DNA from 4 places in the Rahnella sp. P4_A8 genome. Region 4 is predicted to be linked to each of the others. Evidence: predicted binding sites of a transcription regulator. Region 4 holds the regulator's gene; each other region holds the start of a gene.

Region 1 (4,220 bases), on a different contig from region 4:
CCAATATGATTTACAACCAAAACATGAATGCGGTACTGGATGGTCAGAACCGCTTCCAGGCGACCGGTTTACAGTTGTCGACCGGCAGCAAAGTGAGCAAGCCTTCGGATGACCCGCTGGCGGCGTCGCAGGCGGTGCTGGTACGGCAGGCGCAATCGGAGAACAGCCAGTTTTCCGTGGCCCGTACCTTTGCTAACCAGAGTATGAGTCAGGAAGAGTCGATTTTAAGCAGCGTGACCTCGACCATTCAGGATGCACAGACGTTGATCGTTCAGGCCGGTGACGGTTCTTTAAGCGATGACGACCGTTCTTCTCTGGCGACTAAACTGGACAGCCTGAAATCGCAACTGGTGAACCTGGCGAACAGCACCGACGGTAACGGCCGCTTCATCTTCGCCGGTTACAAAAGTGATACTCCGCCTTATACGCAGGACGCCACAACGGGTGCGGTAACCTATTCCGGGGGCACGACGTCTATTACTCAGCAGGTTGATACCAGTCGTACCATGACCATCAACCATACCGGTAACCAGATTTTTAATGCCTTAACCGGTGATGCGAAAGCCGAACCGGACGGTTCTCCGAGCGAATCAGATTTATTCAAAACCATCGACGGTGCGCTGACTGCGCTGAGAACGCCATCGGCGGATAACACCACGGATACGCAATACACCGATGCCATCGATAAAGCTAACCGTGGCCTGAGTAACTCACTCAACAACGTGCTTTCCGTGCGTTCAGAGTTGGGTACGCAGATGTCCGAACTGGATAATCTCGATACACTGGGCGACAACCGTGATGTATCGAACTCGACCAAACTCAGTAATCTGGTCGATACCGAATGGACCTCAGCAATTTCGACCTACACCTTGCAGCAGGTTGCGCTTCAGGCATCCTATAAGACCTACAGCGCCATGCAGGGTATGTCACTGTTCCAGATGAATTCGTAATACTCTCCGGCGCGTAAGCTTACGCGCCAGGCTCCATCTCTTCGTTATCGCTGCCTGTCTGCTTTTACGGCAGACCGGCAGATTCTTTTCTGACTGTACTTAAACCGGGTACTTTCAGCTTTGTATGTCACTTTTTCTAAGGTTTAAGTGACATACACTTTTTCCTCGTCCTGCTTCAAATTGTCTCTGCGTTGGCTGCCTTCGTTCACCCCAGTCACTTACTTATTGTAAGCTCCCGGGGATTCGCTCAGTTGCCGCCTTGATACAATCCGAACCCGTTAGAGGAATCTGTGCCCGTTATGGGTTAATGACCGAAGAGGGCGAGAAGGACGGGGAACAGGAACGGGGCGAGCAGGGAGGTGATGATGCCGCAAATCACAAGCGCCAGTGAACTGAATGCGCCTTCCTGATAATCCATTTCTGCACAGCGGGCGGTACCCAGTGCGTGTGATGCGGTACCCATCGCCAGCCCGCGTGAGGCTTTGGTGGTGATCTTCAGAACATTCAAAATCGTATGACCAAAGACCGCGCCGAGGATGCCGACGAAAATCACGCACACGGCGCTGATGGCCGGAATACCATTGATCGACTGCGCGGTGGCCATGGCAATCGGCGTGGTGACGGATTTCGGTAATACCGATGCGGCAATTTGCGGCGTTGCTCCCATCCATAATGCAATCGCGGTGCCGCTCACCATCGCCACCACGCTGCCGATAAAACAGATACTGATGATGGATTTCCAGCGGGCGCGGATCTGATGCAGTTGCTCGTACAAGGGAAACGCCAGCGCCACGACGGCGGGTTGCAGCAGATCATTGAGGATCTTGCTGCCCGCGAAATAGCGCGCGTAAGGGATATGGGTGACCAGCAACAGCGGAATGATCACCACCATCGACATCAGCAGCGGGTTGAGCAGCGGCATTTTGAGTTTAATAGCGAGCTTACGGGTGGCGAAAAACACCACCAGCGTCAGCGGCAGCGACCACAATATATCAATCATTTTTATCCTCCGCTTTATCCGTCACCGCACCGCGTTCGCCATGGATATAGTGGGAACAGTAGGCGACAACCAGCAATACAATCAGGGTACTGACCAGACACGACACCACCAGCGGCCCGAACTGCGTGCGCAGTTGCTCGTAATAATTCATGACCCCGACGCCGATAGGGACGAACAGTAACGCCATATAGCGAATCAGAACATTACAGCCCGGTTTGACCCATTTGAACGGCAGAATTTGGGTTGAAAGCAAACCAAACAGGATCAGCATGCCGATGATGCTGCCGGGAATGGTGAGCGGTAAAAGAGATGAAATCGCATTCCCGGCGAATAAACAGAGATAAATCAGAATAAACGCCCGAACATATTGGAATACCAGAGAGATTGCGGTGCTCATGGTGTATCACCCAGTTGAATAATGTATTCATCATACAATTAAGATGTGATCTGCGCCACAAAACGGAGTATGAAATTTAGGAATGAAGTGTATTCCAAAATGGCGTTTGGTAAACGGGGAAAATAGGGATTGTGGGTTGCGGGCGATTCAGAAAGCTTGCTGAATGAGAGGTTCCAGCCTGTCGCGGTGATACCTGAAACATAGCCAGCGAGCGGATCGCTGGTTGAAAAAGCGAAGGGAGATCCGGGAGGGAAAAGCACTTCTCCCTCCCGGGCGGTTTCGGCGCAGCGCGTCAAATGAGCACTGCGGGTAAGAAACCGAAATATTCCCGGTCTTAAGAAATACTAAATTTGCCAGTCTTAAAGCACCTTCTCCAGAAAAGCCTGGGTTCTGGCATGAACCGGCCGTTCCAGCACCTGTGCGGCAGCGCCGCTTTCAACCACGCGACCATCCACCATAAACACCACCTGATCCGCCACCTGGTGCGCGAAGCCGATTTCATGGGTGACGACCACCAGCGTGACGCCCGACTGCGCCAGCTTCTTAATCACATCCAGCACTTCGCCAACCAGTTCGGGATCGAGGGCGGACGTCGGTTCATCAAACAGCATGACTTTAGGATTCAGCGCCAGCGCACGGGCGATGGCGATGCGCTGCTGCTGTCCGCCGGACAAATGACGCGGCCATGCGTGCGCTTTTTCGCGCAGACCGACCGTGTCGAGCAGTTCATAGGCACGGGCGATGGCGTTTTTGCGGCTCAGCAGACCGTGAACCACCGGCGCTTCGATGATGTTATCCAGCACCGTCATGTGCGGGAATAAATTGAAATTCTGAAAAACGTAACCGACATGTGTGCGTTGTTTGAGGATGGCGCGCTCTTTCAGTTCATACAGCGTATCGCCTTTGCGGCGGTAGCCGATGTAATCGCCGTCAATCTGAATAAAACCTTCGTCGACGCGCTCAAGATGGTTAATCGTGCGCAGCAGGGTCGATTTCCCCGAGCCGGACGGGCCGAGGATCACGGTCACGGTGCCCGGTTCGATGCACAGACTCACGTTATCCAGCGCTTTGTGCGCGCCGTAGTATTTGCTCAAATTATTGATTTCGATGCGCCCGACGGTAGCAGCCTGAGGTTTGCGTGGAAACAGCTGCTCAACAGGCGCTTCCTGCGGGCGGTTAACGAATAAATCAAAGGCTTCTGACATAGTGCTTTCCCTTTATTAAGAACGGGCGACGCGCCACTGACGCAGGCGCTGCAAGGGTGTCGGCGCGACCTGACGCACGGTGCCGCGGGAGAAATAGCGTTCGACGTAATACTGCAAAACCGACAGCACGGTGGTGATCAGCAGATACCAGATGGTGGCGACCATCAGCAGCGGGATCACCTGCTGTGTGCGGTTGTAAATCACCTGCACGGTGTAAAACAGTTCCGGCATCGACAGGACGTAAACAATCGATGTGCCTTTCGCCAGGCTGATCACTTCGTTAAAACCGGTCGGCAGAATTGAACGTAACGCCTGCGGCAAAATGATGCGGAAGGTCCGGCGGTAGGCCGGTAATCCCAGCGCGGCCGCAGCTTCATGCTGGCCGTGTTCTACCCCTAAAATCCCGCCGCGAATGATCTCGGCGGTATAGGCCGACTGCACCAGCGACAGACCGAGCACGGCGACGGAAAACTGATCCAGCAAATCCACCGTCGGGGTGCTGAAAAAGGAAATCGTGGTGAACGGAATGCCGAGCGAAAGGTTGTCGTAGAGATAGGAAAAGTTGTAGAGAATGATCAGCACCAGCAACAACGGCAGGGAACGGAACAGCCAGATATACCCCCAGGCCAGTGCGTTCAGTAAATAGGATTTCGACAGGCGGGCGAGGG
Region 2 (4,220 bases), on a different contig from region 4:
CGTCGTGGGCTTACTGCTTTTGCAAAATGCCATCGGTATCGGAATGGCGAAAATGCTCGGGCTGGATCCGCTGATGGGGTTGCTGGCGGGGTCGATTACCCTTTCAGGTGGCCACGGCACCGGCGCGGCATGGAGCAAGCTGTTTATCGAGCGTTATGGCTTTGAAAATGCGACGGAAGTCGCGATGGCTTGCGCAACTTTTGGTCTGGTGCTCGGCGGTATTATTGGGGGGCCGGTAGCGCGCTATCTGGTCAGCCATTCTTCCACCCCCAACGGAAACCCCGAGGATATGGTCGATCCGAGCGCATTTGAGAAACCGTCGATTGGCAGGATGATCACGCCACTGGTGATGGTTGAAACCATTGCCCTGATCGCGATTTGCCTGATGGCAGGGACATATGCCGCCAGTCTGTTGCAAGGCTCGGCATTTGAAATCCCAACCTTTGTCTGCGTGCTCTTCGTTGGTGTGATCCTGAGTAATATGCTGGCATGGCTCGGTTTTTATCGTGTCTTCGACCGTGCGGTATCCGTGCTGGGTAACGTCAGTTTGTCACTGTTCCTTGCCATGGCATTGATGAGCCTTAAGTTGTGGGAGATGGCGGCACTTGCCTTGCCGATGATGGCAATTCTTATCGTTCAAGCCCTCGCGATGGCGCTTTACGCGATTTTCGTGACTTATCGCGTGATGGGGAAAAACTACGATGCGGCGGTGTTGGCGGCAGGACACTGTGGTTTCGGGCTGGGTGCCACCCCGACGGCCATTGCCAATATGCAGGCGATCACCAACCAGTTTGGTCCTTCGCATCTGGCGTTTCTGGTGGTGCCGATGGTGGGCGCATTCTTCATCGATATCGCCAATGCGATTGTGATTAAACTCTATCTGATGCTGCCTGTATTCCCGGCTATCAGCTAAAAAAACAGGCACAGAAACATCGCTTCTGTGCCTGACGATTCCTTCCCGTCGGGTTTATTGTGCCGCGTCCGCCTTCTCAGTGAACACCTGTTCGGCCTCAGCGGCTTTTTCCTGCGTCAGTAACTGCTTCTCGTAGACTTTGAAGAATGGATAATAAATTACCATCGACAGTGCCATCAGCAGGATAACCAGAACCGACACTTTGAAATCCCAGCCCATCGCCCAGGCCGCCCCGATCGGTGCCGGCGATGTCCAGGGGACCAGTGAAATCATATGCGGGAGCAGATCCGTCGATACGGCCAGATAGGCGATAACGGCATTGACCATCGGTGCCAGCAGGAAGGGGATGAAAAATACCGGATTCATGACGATAGGTGTGCCAAAAATCACCGGCTCATTGATATTGAAACAGCTTGGCACCAGACTGAGTTTCCCCATGGTGCGCAGATGCGCTGACTTACTGCGACAAAACAGCAGGACCAGTCCCATTGTCGCGCCGGACCCGCCAATCACGATCAGGAAATTCCAGAATGCCTCGGTCATGATGTGCGTCATGGGTAAACCGGCAGCGAGATCTGTCTGATTCAGCCCGAGATTGGTTAACCAAAAAGCCTGCAACATGCCAGATACAATGGCCGAGCCATGAATGCCGGCGAACCACAACAGGTGGCAAATCAGCACGGCGAGAAGTACAGCAGGCAGCGAGTCTGCGGCAGAAATCAGGGGTTCGAACAGCGCCATAATCGCCTGTGGCAGCAACATATCAAACCCTGACTGGACCAGTAAGCTCAGTGGGAAAAGTGTAATCACCACGGCCACAATCGGGATCAGCAAATCAAACGAATGCTTAATGTTTGAAGGTACCTGTTCGGGTAAACGGATACCGATATTGTATTTTTTCAATAACCGCGTCAGTTCGGTGACATAAATCGCCACCAGAATAGCCGTAAAGATCCCCACGCCGCCCAGCGCCGCCGTCGACATCTTTTCATCAATCTGCGGTGCTGCGACCAGCAGGAAAGACATCAGCGCCAGCATTGCGGTCATGAACGGGTCTAGCTTGTAACTTCTTGCCAGATTGTAGGCAATCGATGCCGAGATGTAGATGGACATAATGCCCATCGTCATATTGAACGGCGTCAGGATCTGCACTTCATATTTTGCCGAGAGCGCCAGCCAGCTTCTGGCGAAGCCCCATGAAGATTCGGGCGAAAATGGCGGGTGAACAAAAACCAGTAAAAACGAACCAACAATCATAAAGGGCATTGCTGAGATGAAGCCATCACGCACTGCCATGACATGTCGCTGTGAGGATAATCGTGCGGCGAAGGGGCTGATTTTCTGTTCTATAAAAGTGAAGAGGGATTGGCTGATACTCATGATGATTTGGCCTTATGTTGAGGACATCAGACAGGGTTGCCTTAATTATCATCAGTGTAGTGACGGAAGGTGAAACCGGTTACCGGCTTTTCCCCACTCTGTGAAGGTTATCAAATAACCAGTGCGGAGAGTGGTTTTGGGGGCGCAATAGGGAAAAGAGAAGAGAATATGTTGGAAACAAAACATCATTTTTAATAATGATTTGATGAAGTGAATGAGCGAAAAGAGAGATCAGGCGTTGGTGTAACGGACTCTTTCTGGCAGCCAGCGCTCAATCAGGGCTTTGGCATGATCAGGGAATTGTTGCTGCAGATAACGCGCAATGCGCTGTACATCCGGGATCATCGCCTGATCACGTAATAAATCAGCGACTTTAAATTCAGCGCTGCCGGTCTGACGCGTGCCCAGTAGTTCACCCGGCCCGCGGATTTCCAAATCCTGCTGTGCGATAACGAAGCCATCGTTGCTGTCGCGTAAAACCTGCAAACGTTTCTGCGCTGTTTTGCTGAGCGGCGTTTTGTAGAGCAGTACACAGTGAGAAGCAACGGCACCACGTCCAACGCGCCCACGTAACTGGTGCAACTGCGCCAGCCCTAAACGCTCCGGGTTTTCGATAATCATCAGGCTGGCATTCGGTACGTCAACGCCGACTTCAATGACAGTCGTTGCCACCAGAAGCTGCACTTCACCCTGTTTGAATGCCTGCATAACGGCCTGCTTTTCCTGGGCTTTCATACGACCGTGAACCAGTCCAATATTCAGCGCCGGGAGTGCCTCCTTCAGGCCTTCCCATGTGGCTTCAGCGGCCTGCGCTTCCAGCATTTCCGATTCTTCAATCAGCGTACACACCCAATAAGCCTGACGATTTTCCTGCTCGCAGGCACTTTTGACACGGCTGATAATGTCACTGCGGCGGGTGTCCGGAATGGCGACAGTAGTCACCGGCGTGCGGCCTGGCGGGAGTTCGTCGATCACAGAGGTATCAAGATCAGCGTAAGCCGTCATTGCCAGTGTGCGTGGGATCGGCGTGGCGGTCATGATCAACTGATGTGGATGGAAGCCCTGTTGCAGACCTTTTTCCCACAACGCCAGACGCTGATGCACACCGAAACGGTGCTGTTCATCGATAATGACCAGCGACAGTGACGAGAACAAAACCTGTTCCTGGAAGATAGCGTGCGTTCCCACCACCATCGACACCTGTCCGCTGGCGATAGCATCCTGCTGTGCCTGCCGGGCTTTACCCTTTTGTTTGCCCGCCAGCCAGCCGACCTGAATACCCAGTGGCTCAAACCACTGACGGAAATTATTGGCATGCTGTTCGGCCAGCAATTCTGTCGGCGCCATTAATCCGACCTGTTGGCCCTGAGCAATAGCGCAAAGTGCGGCGAGGGCGGCTACCAGCGTTTTACCTGATCCCACGTCGCCCTGCACCAGACGCATCATGGGATAACTTTTTGCCAGGTCCTGTTCAATTTCTGCCACAACCCGTGCTTGCGCACCGGTCGGGCTGAAAGGAAGCGACGCGAGGAACTGATTTTTCAGGCGGTCGTCATGATGCAACGGCAGAGCTTTATAACTCTGCGTACCGGCGCGGACAGCCAGCATACTGAGATTATGTGCCAGAAGTTCTTCCATAATCAGGCGGCGTTGAGCCGGATGATGACCTTTTTCAAGGTCTGCAAGCTGGATATCTGGCGGCGGGCGGTGCAGCAAATGCAGCGCCTGAGGAAGCGGGATCAGCGAACGACTCAGTTCCTCTGGCAACAGTTCGGCGACAGGTACGGTGTCGAGCAGTTCAAGTGCCTGATCCGTCAGTTTACGCAAGGTCGCCTGGCGGATACCTTCCGTTGTCGGATAAACCGGCGTCAGTGATTCCTGCAGAACGACTTCGCTGTTTTCACCCTGAATGCGGTATTCCGGATGA
Region 3 (4,220 bases), on a different contig from region 4:
ATAGCGACGACCTTTCAGCAGCCCGTTTCCGCCCAGTACGCGCGCGGCAGCGGAGCACAGCGGGCAAATCAGTTTCCCGGCGTCGTCATGACGGCGGACAAATTCCACCACCTCTTTACTGGCCGCCAGCGCCACTGAACCTTCCGGCCCGCCGGGCATTACCACGGCATCGAATAAACGATCACCCTGCGCGGACAGCAGTTCGTTGGCCTGCATCTGAATGCCGTGATAGGTGCGCAGCGTCAGGCTTTTCTGGCAGGCTAATGTGGTGACCTGAATCTCCAGCCGCTCGAGAATATCGAGCACAATTACCGCTTCACCTTCTTCAAATCCGTCGGCCAGCAGCAGAGCGACCTGCTTTTTCGCGTTGTCCTTTACCATAATGCAAATGTCCTCTGAGGATAAAAATCAGAGGACATAATAAAATGAAACGGTGTTTTGATATTGTGACTGGTATTGCAGACCCGGTTAGAAAACCAGTTGCACTTTCGAGGCTTTGGATTTATCCAGGGCGTACTCCAGCGCTTCCACCAGGCTTTCCTGCGGGAATTCCGCCGACAGCAGCGGCATCGGATCGACCGTTTTATTCGCCAGCCATTCGACCGCCGTGTTGAATTCTTCGGTGAAGCGGAAGCTGCCGACCCAGTTAATTTCTTTGGCAATGAGCATCATCAGCGGGAATTCATTCACCACCGGTCCCATGCCGACCTGAACCAGCGTGCCGCGCGCGCGGGTCACTTCCAGACAACGGCGGATGGAAGACGGATGGCCGGAGGCATCAAAGGAGACATCGAAAAAGCCTTTCTCCGCCTGATATTCACTGAAATCACCCTGTGCGGCGTCCAGCGCTTTACCTGCACCCACCGCCAGTGCCAGCGTGCGGCAACGTTCGCTCGGGTCCGTCACCACGATTTGCGCGGCGCCTTTGGCTTTCGCCGCCAGCACGATCAGGCAACCGATCGGACCGACGCCGGAAACAAACACCGTTTTGCCATGAATATCGCCTGCCTGATTGACGGCATGAATGGCGACGGCCAGCGGCTCGGCGAACACCATCAGACGGTCACTGACCTGATTGTCGTAAGGAATGCACTGGTTGCTGTCGACGATCTTATACTGCGTAAACGCGCCATTGATGTGCGGGAAATACATCGCGCTGCCGAAGAATTTCATGGTGGTGCACTGATTTTCGTCGCCGGAAAGACAGTATTTGCAGGCTTTGCACGGCTTACTCGGGTTCAGCGCCACTTTCTGACCAGGCTGCAAACGCGGGTTATCCGATTTCTCCACCACACCCACCACTTCGTGGCCGAGTACCATCGCCTCGCGCACTTTGAAATCACCCACCGCGCCGTGTTCATAATAATGCAGATCCGAGCCGCAGATGCCGCCGCGGGTGATTTTCACCAGCGTACCTGCTCCGGTGTAGTCGAGGGTCTGGTTGATCACCGAAACGTCTTTTTTCCCGGTTACGACGCAGGATTGTGTGGCAATAGTCATGGAATTCTCGCTCTTTAAAGGGCCTGATTGCGCCCAGTAAAGAGGGTTTGCCGGTCATAAAATGTGATCGTCGTCACTTTGCGTCGTGTTACGAAAACCTGTTACCCATAACTTGAACGGACTCAACTTTTCCCGGCAGATTTATCACGATTGCGCGCCGGAATGCTGAGGATCAGATGGGTTATCACACCACCGGCCAGCCCCCAGAATGCCGAACCGACTCCCAGCAGCGTGACGCCGGAAGCGGTGATCAGAAACGTAATGATTGCCGCGTCGCGCTGACGCTCATTTTCCAGCGCGCGGTACAGGCTGCCAGCAATGGTGCCGAGCAGCGCCAGCCCGGCGATGGTGTGGATCAGCGCCTCCGGTAACGCAGTAAAGACCATGCCGATGGAACCGCCAAACACGCCCGCAATCAGATAGAAAACGCCTGCCGAGACGGCCGCCATATAGCGTTTTTTGGGATCAGGATGAATATCCTCACCCATACAAATCGCGGCGGTAATGGCGGCGATACAGATGGTAAAACCGCCGAACGGCGCTAAAACTAACGCAGTCAGCGCTGTCCAGGAAATCAGTGGCGAAACGGGCAGATGATAGCCGTGCGCTTTCAGTGTGGCGATGCCCGGCGCATTCTGTGAGGCCATGGTCACCACAAAAAACGGAATGCCAATGCCGATAATGGTGGAAAGTGTGAAATGCGGCATCACAAACGCCGGTGCGGCGAAGGTCAGCGTCTGACCGTGCAGGGCAATATCACCCTGTAATGCGGCGACGATCAGCCCGGCAACCAGCGCCATTACCACCGCATAGCGCGGCAGGGCGCGTTTTGCCAGCAGATACACCAGACACATGGTCCCTGCGAGGGCAAAATTGCTTTGCAGTGAGGTAAAGGCGTTCAGCCCGAAACGCAACAGAATACCGCCGAGCATCGCCGCTGACAGCGCCTGAGGAATGTAATGCATCAGTCTGGCGAATAAGCCGGTCACGCCACACAGCAGGATCAGCCCGGTGGCAAACACAAATACGCCAATGGCTTCGTTAAGCGAAGTGCCGGGCAGGCTGGTCACCAGCAGCGCCGCACCGGGCGTTGACCAGGCCGTCACCACCGGCGTGCGGTAATACAACGATAGCCCGATGCTGGTAACGCCCATGCCCAGCCCGAGCATACTCAGCCAGCCGCCAATCTGCGCTACGCTGGCGCCCGCCGCTTCCGCCGCCTGAAAGATAATCGCCGCGGAGCTGGTATACCCGACTAAAACCGCGACAAATCCGGCGATTACCGCCGAAAACGTTAAATTCTGCAAACTGAGACGCGAGGCCATGGGCGAAATTCCTTCTGGTTAGCGGACGCTGGCGGTATGCTGTTGTGCGTTATAGCGCACATCTGCTGCGCTCAAGATATCACTGTGCGTTATAGCGCACAATCGCGATCGGTAAAAACGATTGCCAGAGGAGTCAGGATGCAGGAACTCACCCACCATATTGGCAGCCAGCTGAAAGCCGTGCGCAGCGAACGCGGCTGGAGTCTCAGCCAGACGGCAGAACATACCGGCGTCAGCAAGGCGATGCTCGGGCAAATCGAGCGCGGCGAATCCAGCCCGACCGTCGCGACGCTGTGGAAAATCGCCAGCGGCCTGAATGTTTCGTTCTCGGAATTTCTCGAAACGCCGCCCGCGCAGTCAGCGGCGTTGCATCGCCACGGCTTACTGACTACGTTCAACAGTGACACTTCGGGCATGCGCGTGGTGCCGTTGTTTCCGTTCGATACCACGCTGCGTATGGACATGTTTGTTATCGATCTCGAGCCGGGCGGATGCAGCGAATCCACACCACACGAAGCCGGAGTGATTGAGCATGTGATTGTTATCGAAGGTGAACTGACGCTGACGGTTGACGGCGTGACGCGCGTGCTCAGCGCCGGTGAAGCTTTGCGTTTTGTTGCCGATTGTCCGCACGCTTACCGCAATGAAAGCGGTCATTCCGTGCGTTTCCACGACCTGATACATTATCCGCAGTCACGCCCGTAACGTTTTCATTTCCTGAGGAGAATGCCCGATGAGCCAGCCGCACGATGTGATGATCCGTCTGTTAACCCCCGCAGACCGCGAAGGTTGGGAAGCGTTATGGCGTGATTATCTGGATTTTTACCAGTCGGAGCTCGATCCGGCGCAATTTGATTACACTTTCCAGCGTTTATCACAGCCTGATTACGCCAGCATGTTTGGCTATGTGGCGGAGTACGAGGGAAAACTGGTCGGGCTGGTGAACTGTATCAATCACGATCATGGCTGGCACATGCAGCAGGTGGTGTATTTGCAGGATTTGTACGTTGACGACCGCGCCCGCAAACTGGGGATCGGGCAAAAACTGATTGAAGCGGTTTATGCTTACGCCGACGAAAACAATAAAGCCAACGTCTACTGGACTACCCAGACCTCAAATCATACTGCCCGCAAACTGTATGATCGTATTGGTACGCTGACCGAATTTATTAAATATTCCCGTTAAGTGGTTTACGCATATTCATTTTCGTTGTGACGTAACCGAGGCTGGCGTACAGCGCCTGCGCACCGGGATTGCTGGCAAAGACATTCAGTTCAATTGCCACACAACCCTGTTCCTGCAGGCGTTCTTCCATCAATCTGAACGCTGCCGCTGCATGACCCTGACGGCGAAATTGCGGATACACCGTCAGTTCGTACACGAACGCGCTGCGC
Region 4 (4,220 bases):
GAGTTAAAACCCGGCTCCTGCATCGCCTGATTTAGCGAAGTGAACAGCTTATTGTGCGCCTGATTGACCTGCATACGGGTGTACGCCAGTTTGGCGGTGTCGGGGCTTTCCTCGAGCAGCAGGCGGATAGCGTCCTGATAGATTTCCAGCGCCTGGTGTGCATTCTGGCGCAGCAAACCGCTTTGCCATTGCGGCCACAACCAGATAGTGCCACCAAAGGCCAGCGCGCAGCCGATCAGGGTATCGACCAGTCGTGGTACCAGAAAATGCACGCCGTTCATCGCCAGCAATTGCAGGGTATACACTGCAGTCACCGTCATGCCGACCATCGCCAGTCCGTAGTTTTTGCGCAGAACGGTATAGGACAACAGGGTGATCAGCAACATGCACAGCAGCGTGGTGCCTTCCGGCAGTTCCAGTTTGAGCAAGCCTGAGGCAATCAGCAATCCGGCCAGCGTACCGAGTGCACGGTGCTGGATCCTCACCCGCGTGGCGTTATAACCGTTCTGGCTGACCAACATGATAGTCAGCAAGATCCAGTAGGGTTTGGGCAAATTGAAGAACAGACCCAGACTGCTGCCAATCGCCAGAATAATGCCCAAACGTGCGGCATTACGCAGTGCCACGGATTTGAAGGAAAGATAGCTTTTCAGCGCGGGCCAGAAGGGCAAACGCGGCTGGGTGTTCATCAGGTCACGTTTGTACAACGGCCGCTGTGTGCGTAACAGACGGGCAATGCGGCTGAAATGGTAATAACAAAACTGACCTACCGGATTGTCCGGGTTGCGCGCGGCGATTTTCTCCAGCGCGGTCAGCTCATTGGCCATCGTAAAGCGCCCGGATAAACGGTGATAAAGAATATCGTCGGCAATCACCCGAAGACGGGTGGAAATCACCTGTGCATTTCGGCGGATAACCGCTTCGGCATGGCTTTCCTCCACCAGTTTCTGCACTTCTTCCGGCTGATGCAGGCTCACTGTAATGTGCTCCTGCAAATCGAGCGCCACCTGAAAACGCTGAAACAGCCGCTTATGGTGATGATGATGTCCGTGCTGGGGCAACATGTGTAATTGCTGATAAAGCAGGGCAATCAGGTCGATAACCTGCTGCTGGCGGGCTAGCAGTGGGGGTAACGCGGTTTCGGGATCGGTGTGTTGCGTCAGCAGGCTGTACTTGGCTTCGAAATAATCCGCGAGTTGCAGATAGAGCTGGCTGAGCGTTTCGCGCATCGGCTGTTCTTCCGAAATACGAAACCACGCCCAGTTAAACAATCCGTACCAGGCTGTGCCAGCGGCGAACAACACCGGGGCCTGCCACATCGGGCGCACGCCCACCATACTCAGCGTGAAGATAGTCGCCACCAGCGCACCGGGCAACAGGCGCGCATGCAGCGGGCTGATTTCACCGGTGACGCCGAGCAGTAACGCCAGCGACAGCATGATCAGCGGCAGCGGTATATGCCAGCTTTCGAGCATCAGTTGCAGCAGAAGGCTGCTCACGGCAAAGAGTGAACCGCCAACGAGCAGGCGTTTGAAAAAGCGTTTATGCGGGGTATCCAGACCGGCGATGTTACAACAGGCCGGGCAGAGGGAAAACAGCAGGCCCATTTGCAAATTGCCAAACAGCCAGCAAATGCCAACAGGTAAGCACAACACCAGCGTCTGGCGCAGCGCGTAGTTCACTTCAGGATGGTAAAACAGTCTTCGCCATAGCGTCATGGGTAAAGCTTAGCCCATAAAAAAGGCGCGACAGTGTTTTGCCGCGCCAATTTTTGAGGGATTAACGTGTGCCGTAAACGACAATCGTTTTACCGTGTGCGGAGATCAGGCTTTGATCTTCCAGCATTTTGAGAATGCGTCCGACTGTTTCACGTGAACAACCGACGATTTGGCCAATTTCCTGGCGGGTAATCTTGATTTGCATCCCGTCCGGATGGGTCATTGCATCAGGCTGTTTAGCCAGATTGAGCAAGGTTTGAGCGATACGACCGGTAACGTCAAGGAAGGCAAGGTTGCCGACTTTCTCTGACGTCACTTGCAGACGGTTGGCCATCTGCGCGGAGAGACGCATCAGAATATCCGGGTTAACCTGAATCAGCTGGCGGAATTTTTTATATGAAATTTCAGCCACTTCACAGGCAGTTTTAGCACGTACCCAGGCACTGCGTTCCTGACCTTCTTCGAAGAGTCCCAGCTCACCGATGAAGTCACCTTGGTTAAGGTAGGACAGTATCATTTCCTTGCCTTCTTCATCTTTAATCAGGACAGCAACTGACCCTTTCACGATGTAGTAAAGCGTTTCGGCTTTTTCACCCTGGTGAATCAGCGTACTTTTAGAAGGATACTTATGTATATGACAGTGAGACAGGAACCATTCAAGAGTCGGGTCTGTTTGTGGCTTGCCGAGAACCATTTGCTATTATCCTCTGTTGTTATCGCTGCCCAAAATCACAGGGCTCAGAGTTCCCTGTACGGCACTTCAAATCCAAAGCGCCCTTTCAGCATATAACTCTCCAGAAATGCTGCAAGCGGATGTCGGAGTGCAACAGCCTGTTTATTGCTGTCATCACCGTGGGTTCTGTACTTAAACCGCAAAAACCGTCACCGCAATTTACTGGAAAGTATGTTTCGGCTTTGTTTGTAGCACAGGTTTGAGATGCTGTCTTCTGTTGTCTCGCTTCAGCATGATGGCGATCGGGTTACGTTGCCAGATTTTAGGTGAAAGGGTACTCTGAGAGCAGATTTCGACAAGTTTATTCACCGGGAGAATAGTTCATGCATGCACGTGTCAAATGGGTTGAAGGACTGACATTTTTAGGTGAGTCTGCATCGGGTCATCAGATTTCAATGGATGGAAACGCGGGTGATAAAGCCCCAAGCCCGATGGAAATGTTACTGATGTCCGCAGGGGGGTGTAGTGCAATCGACGTGGTGTCAATTTTGCAAAAAGGTCGTAATGACGTGCGTGATTGTGAAGTGAAGCTGACCTCACAACGCCGCGAAGAAGCGCCGCGTCTGTTCACTCACATCAATCTGCATTTTATCGTCACCGGTAAGGATCTGACCGATAAGATTGTTGAACGTGCGGTCAGCCTGTCTGCCGAAAAATACTGTTCTGTGTCTCTGATGCTGGGGAAAGCGGCCACAATCACCCACAGCTTTGAAGTGATTGCAGCCGAATAAAGTTTACTCGATCTTCTTGCCTTCCATCAGGCGCTGCACCAGCGGCGCCATGATCAGCTCCATCGCCAGCCCCATTTTGCCGCCCGGCACCACCAGTGTTTTGATGTGCGAGATAAACGACCCTTGCAGCATGGCCAGCAGATACGGGAAATCGATGTCATCCAGCCCCTGAAAGTGGATCACCACAAAGCTTTCATCCAGTGACGGAATGGCTTTGGCGGCAAACGGGTTCGAGGTATCGATGGTGGGTACCCGCTGGAAATTGATGTGCGTGCGGGAAAACTGCGGGGTAATGTAATTGATATAGTCATCCATCGAACGCACGACGGAATCCATCACCGCTTCACGGGAATGCCCGCGCTCGCCGGTATCGCGCACCAGTTTCTGGATCCATTCGAGGTTGACGATAGGCACTACGCCGACCAGCAGGTCGACCTGCGCGGCAACGTCAATTTTGTCCGCCACCACACCACCGTGTAACCCTTCGTAAAACAAAATATCCGTCGGTTCCGGCAACGCCTGCCACGGCGTAAAGGTACCCGGCACCTGATTGTAGGGAACGGCTTCGTCATAAGTATGCAGATACTTACGTGAACGGCCAGTGCCTGTTTTACCGTATTCGATAAAGCTTTTTTCCAGCAAACCAAAGTCATTGGCTTCCGGCCCGAAGTAGCTGATATGACGTCCCAGATCGCGCGCCTTGCGTATTGCCGCATCCATTTCAGGACGGGTGAAATGATGAAAACTGTCGCCTTCCAGTTCCGCCGCACGCAAACCAAGCTGCTGAAATATTTTACGAAATGCCACGCTGGTGGTCGTGGTGCCTGCACCGCTCGAACCGGTCACGGCAATAACAGGATGTTTGGCTGACATAATGCGCTGTTCTCCATAAAGGTGATGCAGGCAGGCGAGACGCGGTCTTTTCTGTGGTCGAAGATCTGGCGTCAAGGCTGCGCATAATTAAGCCTATTGTTACCATATTTATTCGCGAAGCCAAAGAGGGCATCACTATTCTAAACCCGCCAGCAACGGTTGGAT

Evidence for each region. Region 4 encodes CRP, which controls carbon source genes, mostly activating them, when cyclic AMP is high. Its sites were predicted from a motif close to ATGTGANNNNNNTCACAT; they were not measured.
Region 1: AC1DUO_RS10065 (CidA/LrgA family protein) is a predicted target of CRP. The motif match lies at 2,391-2,408, and genes of this name have one in related genera.
Region 2: AC1DUO_RS16085 (PTS sugar transporter subunit IIC) is a predicted target of CRP. The motif match lies at 2,392-2,409, and genes of this name have one in related genera.
Region 3: idnD (L-idonate 5-dehydrogenase) is a predicted target of CRP. The motif match lies at 1,562-1,579, and genes of this name have one in related genera.

The regions. Positions count from the first base shown of each region.
Region 1 covers NZ_JBFUHK010000014.1:38,067-42,286, forward strand. Annotated here, with positions in the region: gene flgL (flagellar hook-associated protein FlgL) at 1-950, shown strand, start outside; gene AC1DUO_RS10060 (CidB/LrgB family autolysis modulator) at 1,255-1,950, opposite strand; gene AC1DUO_RS10065 (CidA/LrgA family protein) at 1,943-2,347, opposite strand; gene AC1DUO_RS10070 (amino acid ABC transporter ATP-binding protein) at 2,707-3,552, opposite strand; gene AC1DUO_RS10075 (amino acid ABC transporter permease) at 3,568-4,220, opposite strand, start outside.
Region 2 covers NZ_JBFUHK010000033.1:23,597-27,816, reverse strand. Annotated here, with positions in the region: gene gltS (sodium/glutamate symporter) at 1-913, shown strand, start outside; gene AC1DUO_RS16085 (PTS sugar transporter subunit IIC) at 968-2,293, opposite strand; gene recG (ATP-dependent DNA helicase RecG) at 2,525-4,220, opposite strand, start outside.
Region 3 covers NZ_JBFUHK010000006.1:78,783-83,002, reverse strand. Annotated here, with positions in the region: gene AC1DUO_RS05275 (DJ-1/PfpI family protein) at 1-381, opposite strand, end outside; gene idnD (L-idonate 5-dehydrogenase) at 469-1,500, opposite strand; gene AC1DUO_RS05265 (benzoate/H(+) symporter BenE family transporter) at 1,623-2,825, opposite strand; gene AC1DUO_RS05260 (helix-turn-helix domain-containing protein) at 2,964-3,530, shown strand; gene AC1DUO_RS05255 (GNAT family N-acetyltransferase) at 3,559-4,011, shown strand; gene AC1DUO_RS05250 (GNAT family N-acetyltransferase) at 3,995-4,220, opposite strand, start outside.
Region 4 covers NZ_JBFUHK010000005.1:31,727-35,946, reverse strand. Annotated here, with positions in the region: gene AC1DUO_RS04320 (YccS/YhfK family putative transporter) at 1-1,718, opposite strand, end outside; gene crp (cAMP-activated global transcriptional regulator CRP) at 1,780-2,412, opposite strand; gene AC1DUO_RS04310 (OsmC family protein) at 2,775-3,182, shown strand; gene AC1DUO_RS04305 (phosphoribulokinase) at 3,186-4,055, opposite strand; gene allS (HTH-type transcriptional activator AllS) at 4,191-4,220, opposite strand, start outside.